Regions from separate parts of the Ensifer sp. Root423 genome, predicted to be linked through region 3. Evidence: riboswitches for the same ligand, from Rfam matches in the RefSeq annotation. Region 3 holds a riboswitch; each other region holds the start of a gene.
The links. A riboswitch is a leader RNA that binds a small molecule or an ion and turns the genes downstream of it on or off. The one in region 3 is predicted to bind cobalamin.
Positions count from the first base shown of each region.

Region 1: it holds a riboswitch for cobalamin, as region 3 does, so the genes downstream of both, cobU (bifunctional adenosylcobinamide kinase/adenosylcobinamide-phosphate guanylyltransferase) here and ASD01_RS00140 (CbtB domain-containing protein) in region 3, are expected to answer to the same signal.
Region 2: it holds a riboswitch for cobalamin, as region 3 does, so the genes downstream of both, ASD01_RS31070 (aromatic ring-hydroxylating oxygenase subunit alpha) here and ASD01_RS00140 (CbtB domain-containing protein) in region 3, are expected to answer to the same signal.

Region 1 is NZ_LMEG01000001.1:597,025-603,076, forward strand. It holds gene ASD01_RS03010 (cation transporter) at 32-613, opposite strand; cobalamin riboswitch at 844-1,065, shown strand; gene cobU (bifunctional adenosylcobinamide kinase/adenosylcobinamide-phosphate guanylyltransferase) at 1,437-1,961, shown strand; gene cobW (cobalamin biosynthesis protein CobW) at 1,965-3,029, shown strand; gene cobN (cobaltochelatase subunit CobN) at 3,133-6,052, shown strand, end outside.
Region 2 is NZ_LMEG01000045.1:498,141-504,192, reverse strand. It holds gene ASD01_RS31090 (DUF1217 domain-containing protein) at 1-18, shown strand, start outside; gene ASD01_RS31085 (FAD-binding oxidoreductase) at 88-1,521, opposite strand; gene ASD01_RS31080 (L-threonylcarbamoyladenylate synthase) at 1,666-2,640, opposite strand; gene ASD01_RS31075 (DUF6656 family protein) at 2,718-3,317, opposite strand; cobalamin riboswitch at 3,635-3,835, shown strand; gene ASD01_RS31070 (aromatic ring-hydroxylating oxygenase subunit alpha) at 3,940-5,184, shown strand; gene ASD01_RS31065 (FAD-binding oxidoreductase) at 5,186-6,052, shown strand, end outside.
Region 3 is NZ_LMEG01000001.1:18,239-24,290, forward strand. It holds gene ASD01_RS00120 (DUF1194 domain-containing protein) at 1-609, opposite strand, end outside; gene ASD01_RS00125 (glucoamylase family protein) at 757-2,103, shown strand; gene ASD01_RS00130 (ferric iron reductase) at 2,106-2,972, shown strand; gene ASD01_RS00135 (CbtA family protein) at 3,011-3,808, opposite strand; gene ASD01_RS00140 (CbtB domain-containing protein) at 4,006-4,182, opposite strand; cobalamin riboswitch at 4,224-4,485, opposite strand; gene ASD01_RS00145 (TetR/AcrR family transcriptional regulator) at 4,484-5,176, opposite strand; gene ASD01_RS00150 (NAD(P)H-binding protein) at 5,281-6,052, shown strand, end outside.

The DNA of each region.
Region 1 (6,052 bases), 580 kb from region 3:
CCAACAGGAGCAACGAGCTTATCCGACGGAACTACGCTGCGACATCGTGCTCCTCGCTTGCGGCTTCCCAGACTTCCCGCGCGGCATCCAGGTTCATCAGGGCAATCCCCAGGCCGACGATCAGGTCCGGCCAGGCCGACTGCCACAGATAGGCTGTCGCCAGACCCGCGGCGATGATGGCCACATTGGCGAAGGCATCGTTGCGGGCCGAGAGAAATGCTGCCCGCGTGAGGCTGCCGCTCGTGTGACGGTAGGCGACGAGCAGATAGGCGCAGAAGAGGTTGACCACCAGCGCCCCAAGTCCGGTCAGGGACAGGGCAAAGGGCTCTGGCGGGACCGGATCCATGAACTTCGCCCAGGCCGTCCAAAGGAAGGCCAGCGCCGGTACCAGTAGAATGAACGCCATCGCCATGCCGACCCGCGCGCGGGTTCGCGCCGTCCAGGCCAGAGCAAAGAAAATCAGCATGTTGACGGAGGCGTCTTCGAGGAAGTCGACGCTGTCGGCCATGAGGGACACCGAGCCGATCGAAAGCGCGACAAGGAGTTCGACCCCGAAATAGCCAAGGTTCAACAGGGAGACGATGAGGACGACGCGGCGCAGGTCGGTATCCACTCGAAAGGTTCCCTTTCTGGCGAGATTCGCCCTCGGCACTTTTTTTGGCGAGATTCGCCCTCGGCACTTTGGCACAGGTGTTAGCAGCAGTTTGCTATCCATAGCACTAGGTTTCGACATCGGTTCCGTTCACACTGCCGTCGTGCCTGACGCCCGACAAATCGTCGCGTGGCGCAACTCGGCCGGGGAGGCGTCGCATGCGTCGATTGACTTTGGGCTGCCCGCTTCCTAATCATCAGGTGTTGGATGGTTCCCCCTTGTCGTGGCGATCTGGGGGAATAATTGGGAATGTGACGGATGGACCCAAATCGGGCATCCTTATCGCAGCCGACCCCGCGACTGTAGAACGGTCAGGGTTCGCCATCGGGATTGGTGCCGGGCTGTCGGCCGGTTGCATGGGCAATCGGGGCAGGTCGGGGATCAAGCCGGAAAAGCCACTGGCGTGGCATCGTGATCAGCCGGGTTTGGACGCCTCTTCTTCTACGAATCGTCCGCCTTTCACGATGTCCCTCACAGCGCCCATGCGTCGGAGACGACGCGCAAAGGTTCGCTGTGGCACCGGAAAGACGCCGGGAAGGTGAGGCGGGCCGCTCGGGCCCTGACATCGGAACCTTGCCGTTTAAGGGCGAGGCGATGTTCGGCCCGTGACGCCGTGAGCCAGGAGACCTGCCATCCGGCATGGGCATTCCGCCCGAGGGGACTTTTGTCTCCAACGCCATCACGGAGGTTGTTTTGGCTCGCAGATGTTTTCAAGAACGCGCCCGTGGCGCGTCCGATGGCTTTTGCCACCGACGGCTGATTTGGGAATGTTGAGGCAGCCACGATGAGCAGTCTCAGCGCCGGGCCCGTGCTGGTCCTTGGCGGCGCCCGTTCCGGCAAGTCCAGCTTTTCCGAGAGGCTCGTCGAAGCGTCCGGCTTCACCATGCATTATGTCGCCACGGGCCGCGCCTGGGACGACGAAATGCGCGAGCGCATCGACCATCACCGGACGCGCCGCGGCGAGGGCTGGACGACGCATGAGGAGCCGCTCGATCTCGTCGGCATCCTCAGACGCATCGATGATCCCAGCCATGTGGTCCTGATCGACTGCCTGACGCTATGGGTCACCAATCTCATGCTGGAAGAGCGCGACATGACGGCGGAGTTCGCCGCCCTTGTTGCGTATCTGCCCGAGGCGCGGGCGCGCCTCGTCTTTGTTTCCAATGAGGTCGGCCTCGGCATCGTGCCCGAGAACCGCATGGCCCGCGAGTTTCGCGACCATGCCGGCCGGCTTCACCAGATCGTTGCGGAGAAATCCGCTGAAGTTTACTTTGTCGCGGCCGGTTTGCCGCTGAAAATGAAGGGTTGATCCATGACCACTGCGAGAGCCAACCAGGGCAAGATCCCGGCGACCGTCATCACCGGCTTCCTCGGCGCCGGCAAGACGACGATGATCCGCAACCTGCTGCAGAACGCCGACGGCAAGCGCATCGCGCTGATCATCAACGAGTTCGGCGATCTTGGCGTCGACGGCGATGTCTTGAAGGGCTGCGGTGCCGAGGCCTGCACCGAGGACGACATCATCGAGCTCACCAATGGCTGCATCTGCTGCACCGTGGCTGACGATTTCATCCCGACCATGACGAAGCTGCTCGAGCGTGAAAACCGTCCTGACCACATCATCATCGAAACCTCGGGCCTTGCCCTGCCGCAGCCGCTGATCGCCGCTTTCAACTGGCCGGATATCCGCAGCGAAGTGACCGTCGATGGCGTCGTCACCGTGGTCGACAGCGCCGCCGTTGCCGCTGGCCGCTTTGCCGACGACCACGACAAGGTCGATGCGCTGCGCGTCGAGGACGACAATCTCGATCACGAAAGCCCGATCGAGGAGCTGTTCGAGGATCAACTGACGGCTGCCGATCTCATCGTTCTCAACAAGACCGATCTGATCGATGCCTCCGGCCTCAAGGCCGTGCGCGACGAGGTGTCTTCGCGCACCAGCCGCAAGCCCACGATGATCGAGGCGAAAAACGGCGAAGTCGCCGCTGCCATCCTGCTTGGCCTCGGTGTCGGCACGGAAAGCGATATCGCCAACCGCAAGTCGCATCACGAGATGGAGCACGAGGCAGGTGAGGAGCACGATCACGACGAGTTCGACAGCTTCGTCGTCGAGCTCGGTTCGATCGCCGATCCGGCCGCCTTCATCGATCGCCTGAAGGGCGTAATCGCGGAGCACGACGTTCTGCGCCTCAAGGGTTTTGCAGACGTGCCCGGCAAGCCGATGCGCCTCCTGATCCAGGCGGTCGGCGCCCGCATCGACCAATATTACGACCGCGCCTGGGGCGCTGGCGAAAAGCGCGGTACGCGCCTCGTCGTCATCGGCCTGCACGACATGGACGAGGCGGCGGTGCGCGCCGCGATCACCGCGCTCGTGTAGATCGTTCTTTGAATGAAATGATCTAACGCATTGAAATGATGCAGTTCCGGATGGAGAACGCTTTTAGCGTTTTCGTTCGGAATTGCCCCAACGGACAAGACGAATGCATCTGCTTCTCGCCCAGAAAGGAACGATCGCCGACGGCAACGAGGCGATCGACCTTGGGCAAACGCCGGCCGATATCCTTTTCCTATCGGCCGCCGACACCGAGCTCTCCTCGATCGCCGCGGCTCACGGCCGACGCGACGGAGGCTTGAGCCTGCGCATCGCCAGCCTGATGAGCCTGATGCACCCGATGTCGGTCGACACTTACGTCGAGCGCACGGCGCGTCACGCCAAGCTGATCGTCGTCCGGCCGCTCGGTGGCGCCAGCTATTTCCGTTATCTGCTGGAAGCCCTGCATGCGGCTGCCGTCACCCATCGTTTCGAGATCGCGGTTCTGCCGGGTGACGACAAGCCGGATCCGGGGCTGGAGCCTTTCTCCACCGTCGCAGCCGACGACCGCCAGCGCCTTTGGGCTTACTTCACCGAAGGCGGCTCGGACAATGCCGGGCTGTTTCTCGACTATGCGGCCGCACTGGTCACAGGTGCGGAGAAGCCGCAGCCGGCAAAGCCCCTGTTGAAGGCCGGCATCTGGTGGCCGGGTGCTGGTGTGATCGGCGTCAGCGAATGGCAGTCCCTTGTTCAGGGACGGATGGTAGCGAGGGAGGGATTCGAACCCCCGACGGTCGGGATCTGCTTTTACCGCGCGCTCGTGCAGAGTGGCGAGACACGGCCTGTGGAGGCGCTGATCGATGCGCTGGAGGCTGAAGGTGTGCGGGCACTGCCGGTGTTTGTCTCAAGCCTCAAGGATGCCGTTTCCGTCGGCACGCTGCAGGCGATTTTTTCCGAGGCCGCACCCGACGTGGTGATGAACGCCACTGGCTTTGCGGTCTCGTCGCCCGGTGCCGACCGTCAGCCGACGGTGCTGGAATCGACCGGTGCGCCGGTGCTGCAGGTGATTTTCTCCGGCTCGTCGCGGGCGCAATGGGAAACGTCGCCGCAGGGGCTGATGGCGCGCGACCTCGCCATGAACGTGGCACTCCCCGAAGTCGATGGCCGCATCCTTGCGCGCGCCGTCTCCTTCAAGGCGGCGTCGATCTATGACGCCAAGGTGGAGGCCAATATCGTCGGCCATGAGCCGCTCGAAGGCCGGGTGCGCTTTGCCGCTGATCTTGCCGTCAACTGGGCGAAGCTGCGCCGGGCAGAGCCCGCCGAGCGCCGTATTGCCATCGTCATGGCCAACTATCCGAACCGCGACGGTCGCCTCGGCAACGGTGTCGGGCTCGACACGCCGGCCGGTACCGTCGAGGTGCTTAGCGCCATGGCGCGGGAAGGCTATGCGGTCGGTGAGGTTCCCGCCGATGGCGACGCGCTGATCCGCTTTCTGATGGCCGGGCCGACCAATGCGGCGAGCCATGACCGTGAAATCCGCGAGCGTATTTCGCTGAACGATTACAAAACGTTCTTCGATTCGCTTCCGAAACAGATAAAGGATGAAGTTGCCGGTCGCTGGGGCGTGCCGGAGGCCGATCCCTTTTTCCTCGATGGCGCCTTCGCGCTGCCGCTCGCCCGCTTCGGCGAGGTGATCGTCGGCATCCAACCGGCGCGCGGCTACAACATCGATCCGAAGGAAAGCTACCATTCCCCGGACCTCGTGCCGCCGCATGGCTATCTCGCCTTCTACGCCTTCCTGCGCCAGCAGTTCGGAGCGCAGGCGATCGTCCACATGGGCAAGCACGGCAATCTCGAATGGCTGCCGGGCAAGGCGCTGGCGCTGTCGGAAACCTGCTATCCCGAAGCGATCTTCGGGCCGCTGCCGCACATCTATCCCTTCATCGTCAACGATCCGGGCGAAGGTACGCAGGCCAAGCGCCGCACCAGCGCCGTCATCATCGACCACCTGACCCCGCCCTTGACGCGCGCCGAATCCTACGGCCCGCTCAAGGATCTGGAAGCGCTCGTCGACGAATATTACGACGCCGCCGGCGGTGATCCGCGCCGCCTCAGGCTGCTCAGCCGCCAGATCCTCGATCTCGTGCGCGACATCGGCCTCGACAGCGACGCAGGCATCGACAGGGGCGACAGCGACGACAAGGCGCTGGAAAAGCTCGACGCCTATCTCTGCGACCTCAAGGAAATGCAGATCCGCGACGGCCTGCACATCTTCGGCGTTGCGCCGGAAGGGCGGTTGTTGACGGACCTCACCGTAGCGCTGGCGCGCGTGCCCCGAGGTCTCGGCGAGGGCGGCGACCAGAGCCTGCAGCGGGCGATCGCAGCGGATGCGGGGCTGCGTGGGTTTGCTATTCCCACCTCGGCGGGGGGCAACCCCGCACGCGACGCCCAACCCTTCGACCCGCTCGACTGCGTCATGTCCGACACCTGGACAGGCCCGAAACCGTCCATCCTCGCTGACCTCTCGGACGCCCCCTGGCGCACCGCCGGCGATACGGTCGAGCGCATCGAGTTGCTTGCCGCAAATCTCGTGTCGGGTGAACTGGCTTGCCCGGACCACTGGGCCAACACCCGCGCCGTGCTCGGCGAAATCGAAACGCGCCTGAAGCCGTCGATTTCAAACTCGGGTGCCGCCGAGATGACCGGCTTCCTCACCGGTCTCAGCGGCCGCTTCGTCGCCCCCGGTCCATCGGGCGCGCCGACGCGCGGCCGGCCGGATGTGTTGCCGACGGGGCGCAATTTCTACTCGGTCGACAGCCGCGCCGTGCCGACGCCGGCGGCTTACGAGCTTGGCAAGAAATCGGCCGAGCTTCTGATCCGCCGCTACCTGCAGGACCATGGCGAATGGCCGTCCTCCTTTGGCCTGACCGCCTGGGGCACGGCGAACATGCGCACCGGCGGCGACGACATCGCCCAGGCCCTGGCGCTGATCGGCGCCAAGCCCACCTGGGACATGGTCTCTCGCCGGGTGATGGGCTACGAGATCGTGCCGCTCGCAGTCCTCGGCCGCCCACGCGTCGACGTGACCT
Region 2 (6,052 bases), on a different contig from region 3:
CGCGCAGGCGGCCGCTGACGCACGCCGTCTGACGGTCAGCCCAAGCCTGTTGCTGCATCGCCGCGCGCCGCGCGAAACGGCGCGTCGTCAACCGTCGGCGCGCAGCACTTTATCGGGGTTCATGATGCCTGCGGGATCGAACGCGTGCTTGATGCGTTGCATCAGCTCGATTTCGATCGGCGCCCGGACCTCGGCGAGCTCGTCGCGCTTCAACTGGCCGATGCCGTGCTCGGCGGAGATCGAGCCGTTATACCCAAGCACGATGCCGTGGACGATGGCGTTGATTTCGCGCCAGCGGTCGAGGAAGGCCTGCTTGTCGGCGCCGACTGGCTGCGAAATGTTGTAGTGGATGTTGCCGTCGCCCATGTGGCCGAAGGAGCAGATGCGGGCGCCGGGGATCGCTTTCACGACGGCGGCATCCGCCTCCTTCATGAAGGCCGGAATGCTGGAGACGGGCACGGAGACATCGTGCTTGATCGAGCCGCCCTCGGGCTTTTGTGCCGGCGACATGCTCTCGCGCATGTGCCACAGCGCCTTCGCCTGTGTCTCGTTGGCGGCAATCACTGCATTCTCGACGAGGCCGGCCGCATATCCCTGCTCCAGCAGATCCTGTACCATCCGTTCCGCGCTTTCGGCGCTATCGGACGTCGAGATATCGATCAGCGCGTACCAGGGATGGACCGTTTCCATCGGATCACGAACGCCGGGGATGTGCTTGGTGGTGAATTCGACGCCGAGCCGCGGCATCAGCTCGAAGCCGGTCAACGCCGGCCCGCAAAGGCTGGACGCCTTTTCAAACAGAGCGAGCGCATGCTCGACGCTGCCGACTCCGGCAAAGGCGACCTGATGCCCGAGCGGCTTCGGGAAAAGCTTGAGCACGGCGCCGGTGATCACGCCGAGCGTGCCCTCGGCACCGATGAAGAGATCGCGCAGGTCGTAACCGGTATTGTCCTTCTTCAACCGGCGCAGCCCGTCCCAGATTTCGCCGGTCGGCAGCACCACTTCGAGGCCGAGGCAAAGCTGGCGCATACTGCCATAGGCAAGCACGGCGGTGCCGCCTGCATTGGTGGAGAGATTGCCGCCGATGCGGGCTGAACCTTCCGAGCCGAGCGACAGTGGGAACAGGCGATTGTGCTCGTCCGCCGCCTTCTGGATATCGGCGAGGATACAGCCGGCATCGGCGACGATGACATTGCCGACCGGATCGATGTCGCGAATGCGGTTCAGCCGTTCCAGCGAAAGAACGATGTCTGCCTTGCCCTCCCGCGGGATCTGCCCGGCGACATGGCCGGTGTTGCCGCCCTGCGGCACGATCGCCGTGCGGGTGGCGCTCGCGAGCTTCATGATGCGCGAGACCTCGTCGACGTTGGCCGGACGCAGGACCATCGGCGTCGTGCCGCGGTAAAGTCCGCGCGATTCGACGAGATAGCGCGCCTTGTCGGCTTCGTCCGTCAGCACGTTGGTGTTGCCGACGATCTCGGCGAAGGAAGCGATGAGTTCGGGAGAGGGAAGGGTGGTCATGGGCCTCACTTCGCATTGCGCCTGCGCGCGCTATCGGATCGGTCGATCTGAGGATCTGGTCCTCGGTTCCTGGTCGGCGGCGATCATAACCGCAATTGGTGCCGTTCGATGAGGGTGGGTGCGGAGAAGATGCCGCACACTATCTTACCCTCGTGGTGCCGCCGCCCGTTGTAACCGGTCGATGATGGCTTCCCCCAACCCGTCCGAAGGGATCGGCCCGAAGGCGATGGTCTCTGCGCCGCTGGCATCCGCCCGCTTCATATAGTCGAAGAGATTGGCGGCGGCTTCGCGCAGATTGCCAGTCGGGCTGAGATCGAGAACGACGGCCGCCTGCTCTTCGCCGGCGATCCGATTGCCGCCGAAACGGATCAAGGCTTCGCCGGCATGCACCTCGGCGGCATCGAGCCGGACGGCAGCGCCGGGCGCGTAGTGCGAGGCGAGCATGCCCGGCGCCTCGATCGTCGCTCCCGCCGTCTCCGGCCGGGTCACCGGACGACCAAGCAGGCGTTCGATCTCGGCGGCATCGAGGCCACCCGGCCGAAGCAACCGGATCTCGTCGCCGTCGACCTTGATGATCGTCGACTCAAGGCCGATTTGGGCCTGGCCGGCGTCGAGGATCAACTTCAGTTTGTCGCCGAGATCGGCTTCCACATGGACCGCACTGGTCGGGCTGATTTTGCCCGACGTATTGGCACTGGGCGCGGCCAGTGGTCGCCCGAAGTGAGCGATTACCCGGCGCGAGAAACCGTCGGGCATGCGGATGCCGAGCGTGTCGAGGCCGGCGGACGCCAGCGCATGAACCGTGCTGTCGGCGCGCTGCCGAAGGATCAGCGTCAGCGGGCCGGGCCAGAAGGCTTCGGCCAGCTGCCTCGAAATCGGATCGAAATGCACATGGGCTTCGGCCATCGCCATGTCGGAAACATGCGAGATCAGCGGATTGAAGCGCGGGCGCCCCTTCATCTCGTAGATGCGACTGATCGCATCGGGATTGGTAGCGTCGGCGGCAAGGCCGTAGACGGTCTCGGTCGGAATGGCGACCGGCTCGCCTTCGCCAAGAACGGCGCAGGCGCGCGCGATCGCGCGGTCCGGTTCTCTATCCGTGTCGATGATCTCAGCCATGCCGTTTCCTTTCCGACGCTTCCTTAACGGACGCACCGGAAAAACAGAACGATTTTCTTTGAAGGAACCGGTTCGGCTCAGAGGCTGCGAATGATGCGACGCAACGCGTCATCCTTGGCGCCAAGCATCAGTACGTTTTTCAGCGCGACCTTGGGATCATCCGTGCGAAACAGCAGCCCGTTGTCACGAAAGTTGCGGTTGATGACCATTTGCCCGGCTTGGGCGCCCGGTTCGATGGCGACGGCGAAGTACATGCGTGAATAGCCGGGCTGGATACTCTCGAAAAAATGCGTCTCGTCGCCCAGGTTGCAGAAGAAGTTGGCGAAGTAGAAGGACCAGGTGATGTCCTTGGAGGGAGTAACCGGCGTACGCGCCGCCGTCACGTGACAGTAGCCGAGATGCGGCCGGCCGACGAGCGTGCGGTGGAAGATCATCTTCGGGAACTGGATCGAGTTGTGGAACCCGTTGATCCGCTTATGGGTCGTGTCGCCGGCGGTGCTGAGCTTCTTGCCCGTCCTGTCTGCGACTTCCTCATAGCTCAAATACCGGCGTTCGCTCGGCAACCATTGCCTGCGGTTGATCCGGCCCGTACGCAGGAATTCGGTATGAACCGCCACCTTCGGCGGGATTGTCGGCAGCTTCTCGGCTGTCGCGTCGTAGTATCTCAACTTTGCCATGATCGTCAGCGCGCCATCTGCCTGCCTGCAGGACCTCTCTCGTCCGCCGGCTAGGCTAGCGGCTCATGGTTAATGAATGATTTCGTCCTGGCTGCATCATTAGCGTTCTCTATCTGACGCGATGTCGCAAACGGGCGAAGCCCTCCCGCATCTGCGCCGACCGCGCCGCAAAAGTCGGCAATTGCCCAAGATGTGATCTATCTATATGTTTGCAATGTAAAAATTCTAAGACGGTGGCCTTTTGTGGCGGTTTTTTCCGTGTCGTCATTCTGGAATTGGATGTCGCTATCGGGCAGCTGCCAAGGTGACTTCCGCGATTACATATCCTTACTCAAGGTGCCGTCTTCGAAGGGAAGATGGAGAATTGGGAAGCCGGTCAAATCCCGGCGCTGCCCCCGCAACGGTGGTGGAGCGAAAGCCTCGGCAAAGGCCACTGGACGGTTCGTCCGGGAAGGCGCCGGGCAGGTCCGAAAGGACGGCTCCTGAGCCCGGAAACCAGCCTTGACGGACATAACCGTAACGGGTTGCGGCGGGCAGCCGGATCGGAGCCTCAAACGCATGGGCGTGCGCCCGTGCGGGTTCCTGTCCTGCCTCTCCGAAACATGGCGCATGAGGACAGGACATGGACACCAGAAACGATATGCTTCGAAAGCTGAAGGGCAGGCAGGACGGCTACAGCCTCGACCGGGCCTTTTACATCGATCCCGACTACTACAGGCAGGATCTGGAAAACATCTGGTACAAGGATTGGCTGTTTATCGGCCATGACTGCGAGATCCCGCGGGCCGGCAATTACTTCACCGTCCAGGTCGGCGACTACCCCGTTGTCATCACCCGCGACCGCCAGGGCGCCATCCGGGCTCTGCACAATTCCTGCCGCCACCGCGGCTCGCGCGTCTGCACGCAGGCGAAAGGCTCGTCGGCAAAGCTTGTCTGTCCCTATCACCAGTGGACCTACGAACTCGACGGCTCGCTGCTCTTTGCCCGGCAGATGGGAGAGGATTTCGACAAGGCCGCCCACAGTCTGAAGCCGATCCATTGCGAAACGGTCGGCGGCTACATCTTCATCAACCTGTCGGAAAAGCCGATGGATTTCACGGCGTTCCGCGACATGGCCTTGCCGTATCTCGCGCCGCATCGGCTCGGCGAAACCAAGGTCGCGTTCGAAAGCACCATCATCGAGAAGGGCAACTGGAAGCTCGTCTGGGAAAACAACCGCGAATGCTACCATTGCGCCGCCAATCATCCGGAACTCTGCCGCACCTATCCTGAGGCGCCGACGGCGACCGGGGTGCAGGGCGCCAAGGATGATCCTGTGATCGCCGAACATTGGGCGAAGTGCGAGGCCGAGGGCCTGCCGAGCGAATTTAAGATGTCGCCGACCGGTCAGTTCCGCGCCGCCCGCATGCCGCTTGTCGACAATGCCGAAAGCTACACCATGTCGGGCGCCCGCGCCGTCAGGCGGGCCCTGTCCGCCGACGTCTCCCAGAGCCAGATCGGCACGCTCTTGATGTTCCACTATCCCACCACCTGGAACCATGTGCTCGCCGACCACGCCATCACCTTCCGGGTGCTGCCGCTCGGGCCCGAACTGACGCAGGTGACGACGAAGTGGCTCGTCAACAAGGATGCGGTCGAAGGCGTCGACTACAATCTAGATGAACTGACGCATGTCTGGACCGAGACCAACGACCAGGACCGTCAGATCGTCGAGGAAAATGCCTTCGGCATCCGCTCACCGGCCTATGAGCCCGGTCCCTATTCGCCCGAGCACGAGGGTGGCGTGATGCAGTTCGTCGAGTGGTACTGCAAGTTCATGGAGCAGCGCCTTGCCGGCGACGCGGCTCCGCTTTCAAGGGTCGCCTGACATGCAGATGGCCTCTTCGTTTCACCATTTCGACGCGCTCCACGTCTGGATCGACCGGCAGCAGATGCTCGAATGCACATCGGCGGTTGTCGAGACCGCCGATGTCATGACCTTCACCTTCCGGGCCGAAAAGCCCGCCTGGTTTCGCTATCTGCCCGGGCAATTCGTGACCCTCGAACTGCCCGTCGCCGACGAGCCAGTGATGCGCACCTACACCCTGTCGTCGACGCCCTCGCGGCCGCTGTCGATCGCCGTGACCGTCAAGGCGCAGTCAGACAGCATCGGCACCCGCTGGATGTTCGAGCACCTGAAGCCCGGAATGAAACTCCGCGCCTTTGGCCCGCTCGGCGATTTCAGCTTCGTCCGCCATCCCGGCGACAAGTACCTGTTTATCTCGGCCGGCTCCGGCATCACGCCGATGATGTCGATGACGCGCTGGATGGCGGACTGCGTGCCGGAGACGGATGTGACCTTCATCTCCTGCGCGCGTCGGCCGGAGGACCTGCTGTTCCGTTCGGAGCTGGAGGTTCTGGCGACGCAGATGTCCGGGCTGAACCTCGGCTTCATCGTCGAGGGACATGAGGCACGCCACGGCTGGCACGGGCTTCGCGGCCGCATTGATGGCGCCAAGCTGCCGCTGCTTGCGCCCGATTTCATGGACCGCACCGTTTTCTGCTGCGGCCCCGAACCGTTCATGCGCGGCGTGCGCGAGATGCTGAAATCGGCCGGTTTCGACATGGGCCGCTACCACGAGGAGAGCTTCCAGCCGGCCGCCGCACCTGCGGCGGAAGAGATTGCCGTGCGCGCCGGCGCCGGTGACGAGGGCGAGGTCCAGGCCGCCAAGATCGCCTTCACCATGAGCGGCAAG
Region 3 (6,052 bases):
CACGAAGGAGCCGGGGCCGCCGATGACACATTCGGCATAATATTGGTCAAGCGGGCCGGTCGAAACCGACGGGCGGATGAGGATGGCAAGCCCGTTGATGGTGATGCCGCGCGTGATCGCGATCTCGCGGGCTGGAAGCACCGGCGGGCCGATGTTGTTCGGCCCGTCGCCGGAGATGTCGATGACCCTTCGCACGCCGCTGAACGCGTTGGAATCGATCAGCGCCGTGCCATAGGTGATGGCGTTGGAGATGGAGGTGCCGCGGCGTGTGCCGACCGGCCGCGCTTCGATCAGCTTGGCGAAGGCGTCGGCGTCGGCGGCATTGTCGATGACCTTCCAGGCGACAACGGAGGACTCGTTCACCGTTCCGGCCCATTCGAAATAGCCGATGGCGATCTTGCCCAGCTGGCCGCTTTCGACCGCATCAAGGAAGTCGCGATGCCGGAGTGCCTCGACATAGCCGGCCCTCTGGATGCGGGCCTCGTCGAGATCCATCGAGCCGGACATGTCGACCGCCAGGATCAGTTCGACGTCGACATTCGTCGCCTCGGCGGTCGATGGGCTCGGGCCACCACTCAATGAAAGGAGTAACGCCAACACGCTCAACATCGCTTCAACCAGTCATTGCGCGCGGTCAGATTAGAAGACTGTAACACAAGATTGGATTTCGGCGACCGTTTGGGTGTAGTTGGCCTTCACTAAAGAGTGATTTTGCCGGGTCCTGCATGAGGCCGGATGTCGGACAGGAAAGGCGAAATGCCGCAGCGTACGGAAAATACTGAGCGATTTCAGATCGATCGATTGCAGCAGGCGGCGTTCGGGTATTTCCTCGAACATTCGGATCCGGTCACCGGACTGATCGCCGACACCGCGTTGCCGGGCGCGCCGGCGAGCATCGCTGCGACCGGCTTCGGCCTTTCCTGCTATCCGATCGGCGTCGAGCGCGGCTGGCTCTCGCGCAGCGATGCCGCGCGGCGGGTGGTGACGACCCTGCGCTTCCTTGTCCAAAGCCCGCAGTCCCGCCACCGGCAGGCGACCGGCTATCGCGGCTTCTACCATCACTTCCTCGACATGCGGACCGGCGAGCGCACCTGGCAGAGCGAGCTTTCGACCGTCGATACGGCGCTGCTGATCGCCGGCTGCCTGACCGCCTCTGCATATTTTTCCGGTAGGGATGCGGACGAATGCGAGATCCGCGCGCTTGCCGATCGGCTCTATGCGCGGGTGGACTGGCGCTGGGCGCTCAATCGGGCCGACACGCTGACGATGGGCTGGCGGCCGCCGGGGCGGTTCTTGAAGCATCGCTGGCGGGGTTACAGCGAAGCGCTGCTGCTCTATGTGCTGGCACTCGGCGCGCCCGACCATTCGATCGAACCGGAGCACTATGCGGCCTTTGCCGAGGGCCATGACTGGATTCCCGTCGACGGCCGGCCGCATCTGCATGCGGCGCCACTCTTCATCCATCTCTTTCCGCAGGCCTGGCTCGATCTGCGCGGGCTTTCCGACCGGACGATGCGGGAGCGGGGGACGGATTATTTCGAGAATACCCGACGCGCCATCGCCTTGCAGCGGGACCATGCGCGCTCCAATCCCGGCGGTTTCGCCGGATATGGCGAGGACCTGTGGGGCCTGAGCGCCTGCCATGCGCCGCGCGGCCGGCTGCGGCTTGCGGATGGGCGCCAGCAGCGGCTTTTCGGCTATGTGAACCGCGGCGCACCCTACGGCCTTGATGACGGCACGCTCGTGCCCTGGGCGCCGCTCGCCTGCCTGCCGTTCGAGCCGGACGCGGCGCGGGCCTCCCTCGTGCATATGGCAGACAGTTATCCGGGACTTTTGAGCGAAGGGCGCTTTCCCGGCGGCTTTAACCCGAGCCTGGCCGCCGGCGCAGGCCCGGAGGGCTGGATCGATGCGCGTGTCGTCGGTCTTGACCAGGGCATCGTTGTCATGATGATCGAGAACTGGCAAAGCGGCCTTAGCTGGGCGCTGATGCGCAGCATGCCGGCGATCCGTCTCGGCCTTGAGCGGGCGGGCTTCGACGGTGGCTGGCTGCAGGAGGGGGAAGGCGCGTGTGGTAATCCGCCCGCATCCCGCGCCAGAGGATGAGAATGGACGACGGAGACGGCATGCGCTTGAACGACCACCGGCCGACAGCGGAGACCGCGGCGTTTGCGCCGCAGGCGCTGGCCGTCGCCGACCATCTGCGTGCCCAGTTTCCCGAGGCTGCCGTCTCGCTCGGGCCGGCGGCCAGTGATTTCAGCGCGCCGGGCGACTTCTGGGCTGCGGGCAGCGCTGGCCTTGAGGCGGGGCTCGCCTATCAGGATTTCTTCGGGGTCGGCATGGCCGACCGGATCCGGGCGGCGCATCTGATCGCCTTCTATAGCCGCCAGCTGAGCGTGGTCCTTGGCGCGTTCCATCTCGGCGCCGGGTTGCAGGCGGAGGTGGCCGGCATTCGTTTCGAGGATTGGACGCGGCTTCACCGTGGCGTCGAAGTCGCGGGCAAGCGCTATCATTTTCGCCTGCATCCGCCGGCGACGGAGCGCCAGGGTGGCGAAGGCGTCAGCGCATTCGAACCGGGCTTCATCGCCCATCTGGCACCCGTCGTTGCGGTTCTGAAAGCGCGAGCAGGGCTGTCGAGCGGGGCGCAATGGCGGCTCGCGGCTGATGCCCTGGCCGGCGCGTTCCTGGAAATCGGCCGCGCGATCGGCGACGAGGCGCGCGGCATGGCCGAGGCGCTGGCGATCGTCAAACGACCGGGTTCGCGGCTCTACTCAGAGGAGCTCTGCTACGAGCAGATCGCGGCTCTCGATCCGGCAAGCGGCGCTCAGCTGTCGCGCCAGTATCGGATCCGTTGCGGCTGCTGTCTCTACTTCAAGACGGAAGGGGGCAGTTTCTGCGACACCTGCGTGCTGCTGGAGCCGGAAGATCGCCGCGCGCGGCTGGCGGCGCATCTCATGCAAAACGGCGGGACCTGAACCCCGCCGTCGCTTTGCTGACGATCTGTGATCAGTGATCACTGTGCCTTGACGAAGCGCTCGTTGATGAAGCCGGAGACGACGCCGAGCACGATCCAGAAGGCAAGCGTGGTGGCGAGTGCGGCAACCGCAAACTCGGCGCCGAGCACGGCCGGAACGTTACTGGTGATATCGAGCGGCTGCGGCGCGCCGTAGACATGGGGTGCTGCGATCGCCACCAGGCCTGCGACCTTGGAGACGATCTCCTCGCGCAGGACGACGAGATAGAGGCCGACGGCGGAGAGCGCCACGGTCACCAGCCACCAGGTCTGGCGGTCGCCGAGTTCGGCTGCCGGAAAGCCCGGCAGTTCCGGCGGCAGACCGATCGCCGGCAGCATGTGCACGGCAAGCCAGCCGCAGGCGCCCCACAGCGCGCCGTTCCTGAGCGTGATCGGGTAGCCGATCACCAGGCTGACGCCGGCGAGCAGCAGGCCGAAGCCGGAACCTGTGACGAGGTTCGCCATCAGCGTGCCGGAGAAGCGGCTCATGCCGAACATGATGCCGCCTTCCTCATGCTCGCCCTCATGGGCATAGGCCGGGGTGATCGGCGACAAAGCGTCGAGGAAAGCGCCGAACGGCGACACGGCTTTGAGCGACGAATGCTGGTCGTGGTTTTCTGCGGCCGGCTGTGCCGCACCCGGCTGGGCGGCGGGCTGTTCGGTGGCGGCCGGTGCCTCGCCTTCGAATTCTTCTGCATGCAGGATCAGCGGTGTGACGCGCAGTTCCTGGGCGCCGGTCATGAAGACACCGGCAATCAATCCAGCCACGATCGCGGCCAGAAGCGTTCTGACAATCATCTTGAAATCCCTCGATAACGACAAAAGCCACGCCCTGTGGCGTGGTCCTTGAGCCTTCCCATTTTCCCAATGCTGCGGATGGCCTTCGCGCGCCGGAAAAACCGGGATGCACGCAGGCCTCCATCCGGCTCAGGCCGGATGCGTTCAGGTCCGCAGATTGTTCGATGCGGAACGTTGTTCACGTTCCGGCGCATCGGTCAGTGGCAGGGGAAGCCGTAGGAGTGGCGAGTGTCGTGCGCCGTGTCGTGCAGCACTGCCGAGTTGGCAAGGCCGGCGCCAAAGACGAGGAATGCGCCGATGAAGAGCGCGATGACGCCAGCGGTCAGACGATCGCTGAGGGAGAGCGGGGTGCTCGAAATGGTAGACGTAGCCATGACAACCTCCGTGATGGCATCGGGAAATTCCCGGTTGGGCCCTATGCCCGTATCGAGTGGCAGGTTTCCTGGCTCACGGCGTTGGGCTCGATGCCCTCGATCTGCCTCGCCTTCCCAGCTCGGCCGCCCTCTCGCGGTCTTGCCAGTGGCTTCTTCCGGATCGCTCCGGAACGGTGGATCGACGTCGCTCTACAGTCGCGGGGTCGGCCGTGATTTGAATGCCCAGCTTGGGTCCATCCGTCACATTCCCGTTTACTCCCGAAACACGTTCGCGTCCCGGGAACCAATCGATCCCAGATGATTAGGATTGTGTCATGGAGTTGTCAATTGAGTGCGCGCCGCCGCGCGGTCCATCCGCGACAAAATCCTTGATGGTCATGCGTTTGTAGGCTTCGACGATCTGGTCACCCTCGGCCCGGTCGACCGAGACTGCAAGTCGCATGGTGCAGTCGCCGAGATGCATGATCAGGAAGGCGGCGCTGTCGATCTCTTCGCGCGGCGTCTCCGGCACAAGGCAGGCCCAGACATCGGCAAGCAGCTTTCCGCCGGCGCGGCTTTGCGCAAGATCGATCTCGCGCAGTGCCTTGTCGGCCTGCATCGCCGACCAGATGTCGCGCATGACCGGCTCGGCGAGGAACATGTCGTAGTAGATGTCGAACAGCAGCGAGAAGGCGTCGCGCAGTTCGGCTATCGACGTGACCTTTGCCAGTTCGGCCGCGATGCACTCGTTGCAGACCGCATTGTAGCGCTCGGCCAGCGTGCGCACGATTGCCGCCTTGTCGGGGAAGTACTGATAAAGCGAGCCGATCGAGATCCCCGCCTTTTCAGCGACTTCGCTCATGCGCATGGCGTCGCTGCCCTTCTCCTGGATGAGCGCCGTCGCGCAGGCAAGGATCTGCTCGACGCGCTCGCGGCTGCGCTTCTGGCTCGGCGTCCGGCGCAGCGCAGGCTCGTCGTCGGCGGGAAGCGTGGCGGGACTTGCATCTGGAATCATGAGTAATGCTCACATTTTGACTTGACTCCTAAAATACGAGGATTTATCACATTTGCAAATGTGAGAGATGCTCATGTTTGTTGGTGGAACCTCAGGAGGAAGCGATGTCTCAGAAAGTCACACTGGTTTTGGGCGGTACCGGCAAGACGGGGCGGCGGGTGGCCGATCGCCTTCGGGAGCGGGGCGTAGCGGTCCGCATCGGCGCCCGTTCGGCGTCGCCTTCCTTCGATTGGACGGATGAGGCGACCTGGACGCCCGCCCTTGAAAATGTCGATCGCATCTATGTCTGCTACCAGCCCGATCTGGCGGTGCCGGGCGCCGTCGACGTCATCGCCAAGTTCTCGAGCCTTGCCGTTCGCACCGGCATCAAACGGTTGGTGCTCCTGTCGGGCCGCGGCGAGGACGAGGCGGAAGCCTCCGAGCGTGCGCTGCAGGCCTCCGGCGCCGACTGGACGGTCATCCGGGGCAGCTGGTTCTTCGAGAACTTCGACGAAGGCTTCCTGGCTGACAGCGTGGTGAGTGGTTCGGTCTTCCTGCCGGTGGACGAGGTCACCGAGCCCTTCGTCAGTTGCGACGACATTGCCGACGTGGCGGTTGAGGCCCTTCTGGACGATGCGCATATCGGCAAGGTCTATGCCTTGACCGGCCCGCGCCTGATGACCTTTGCCCAGGCCGTCGCCGAGATCGCCGCGGCCGCCAACCGTCGGATCTCTTATCAGGCCATTCCGGTTTCCGACTTCGCAGCGCATCTCAAGGCGGACGGCGTGCCGGATGACTATGTCGAACTCATCCGCTATCTCTTCACCTCGGTGCTCGACGGACGCAATTCCAGCATGACGTCCGATGTCGAGCGCGTGCTTGGGCGGCGTCCGCGCG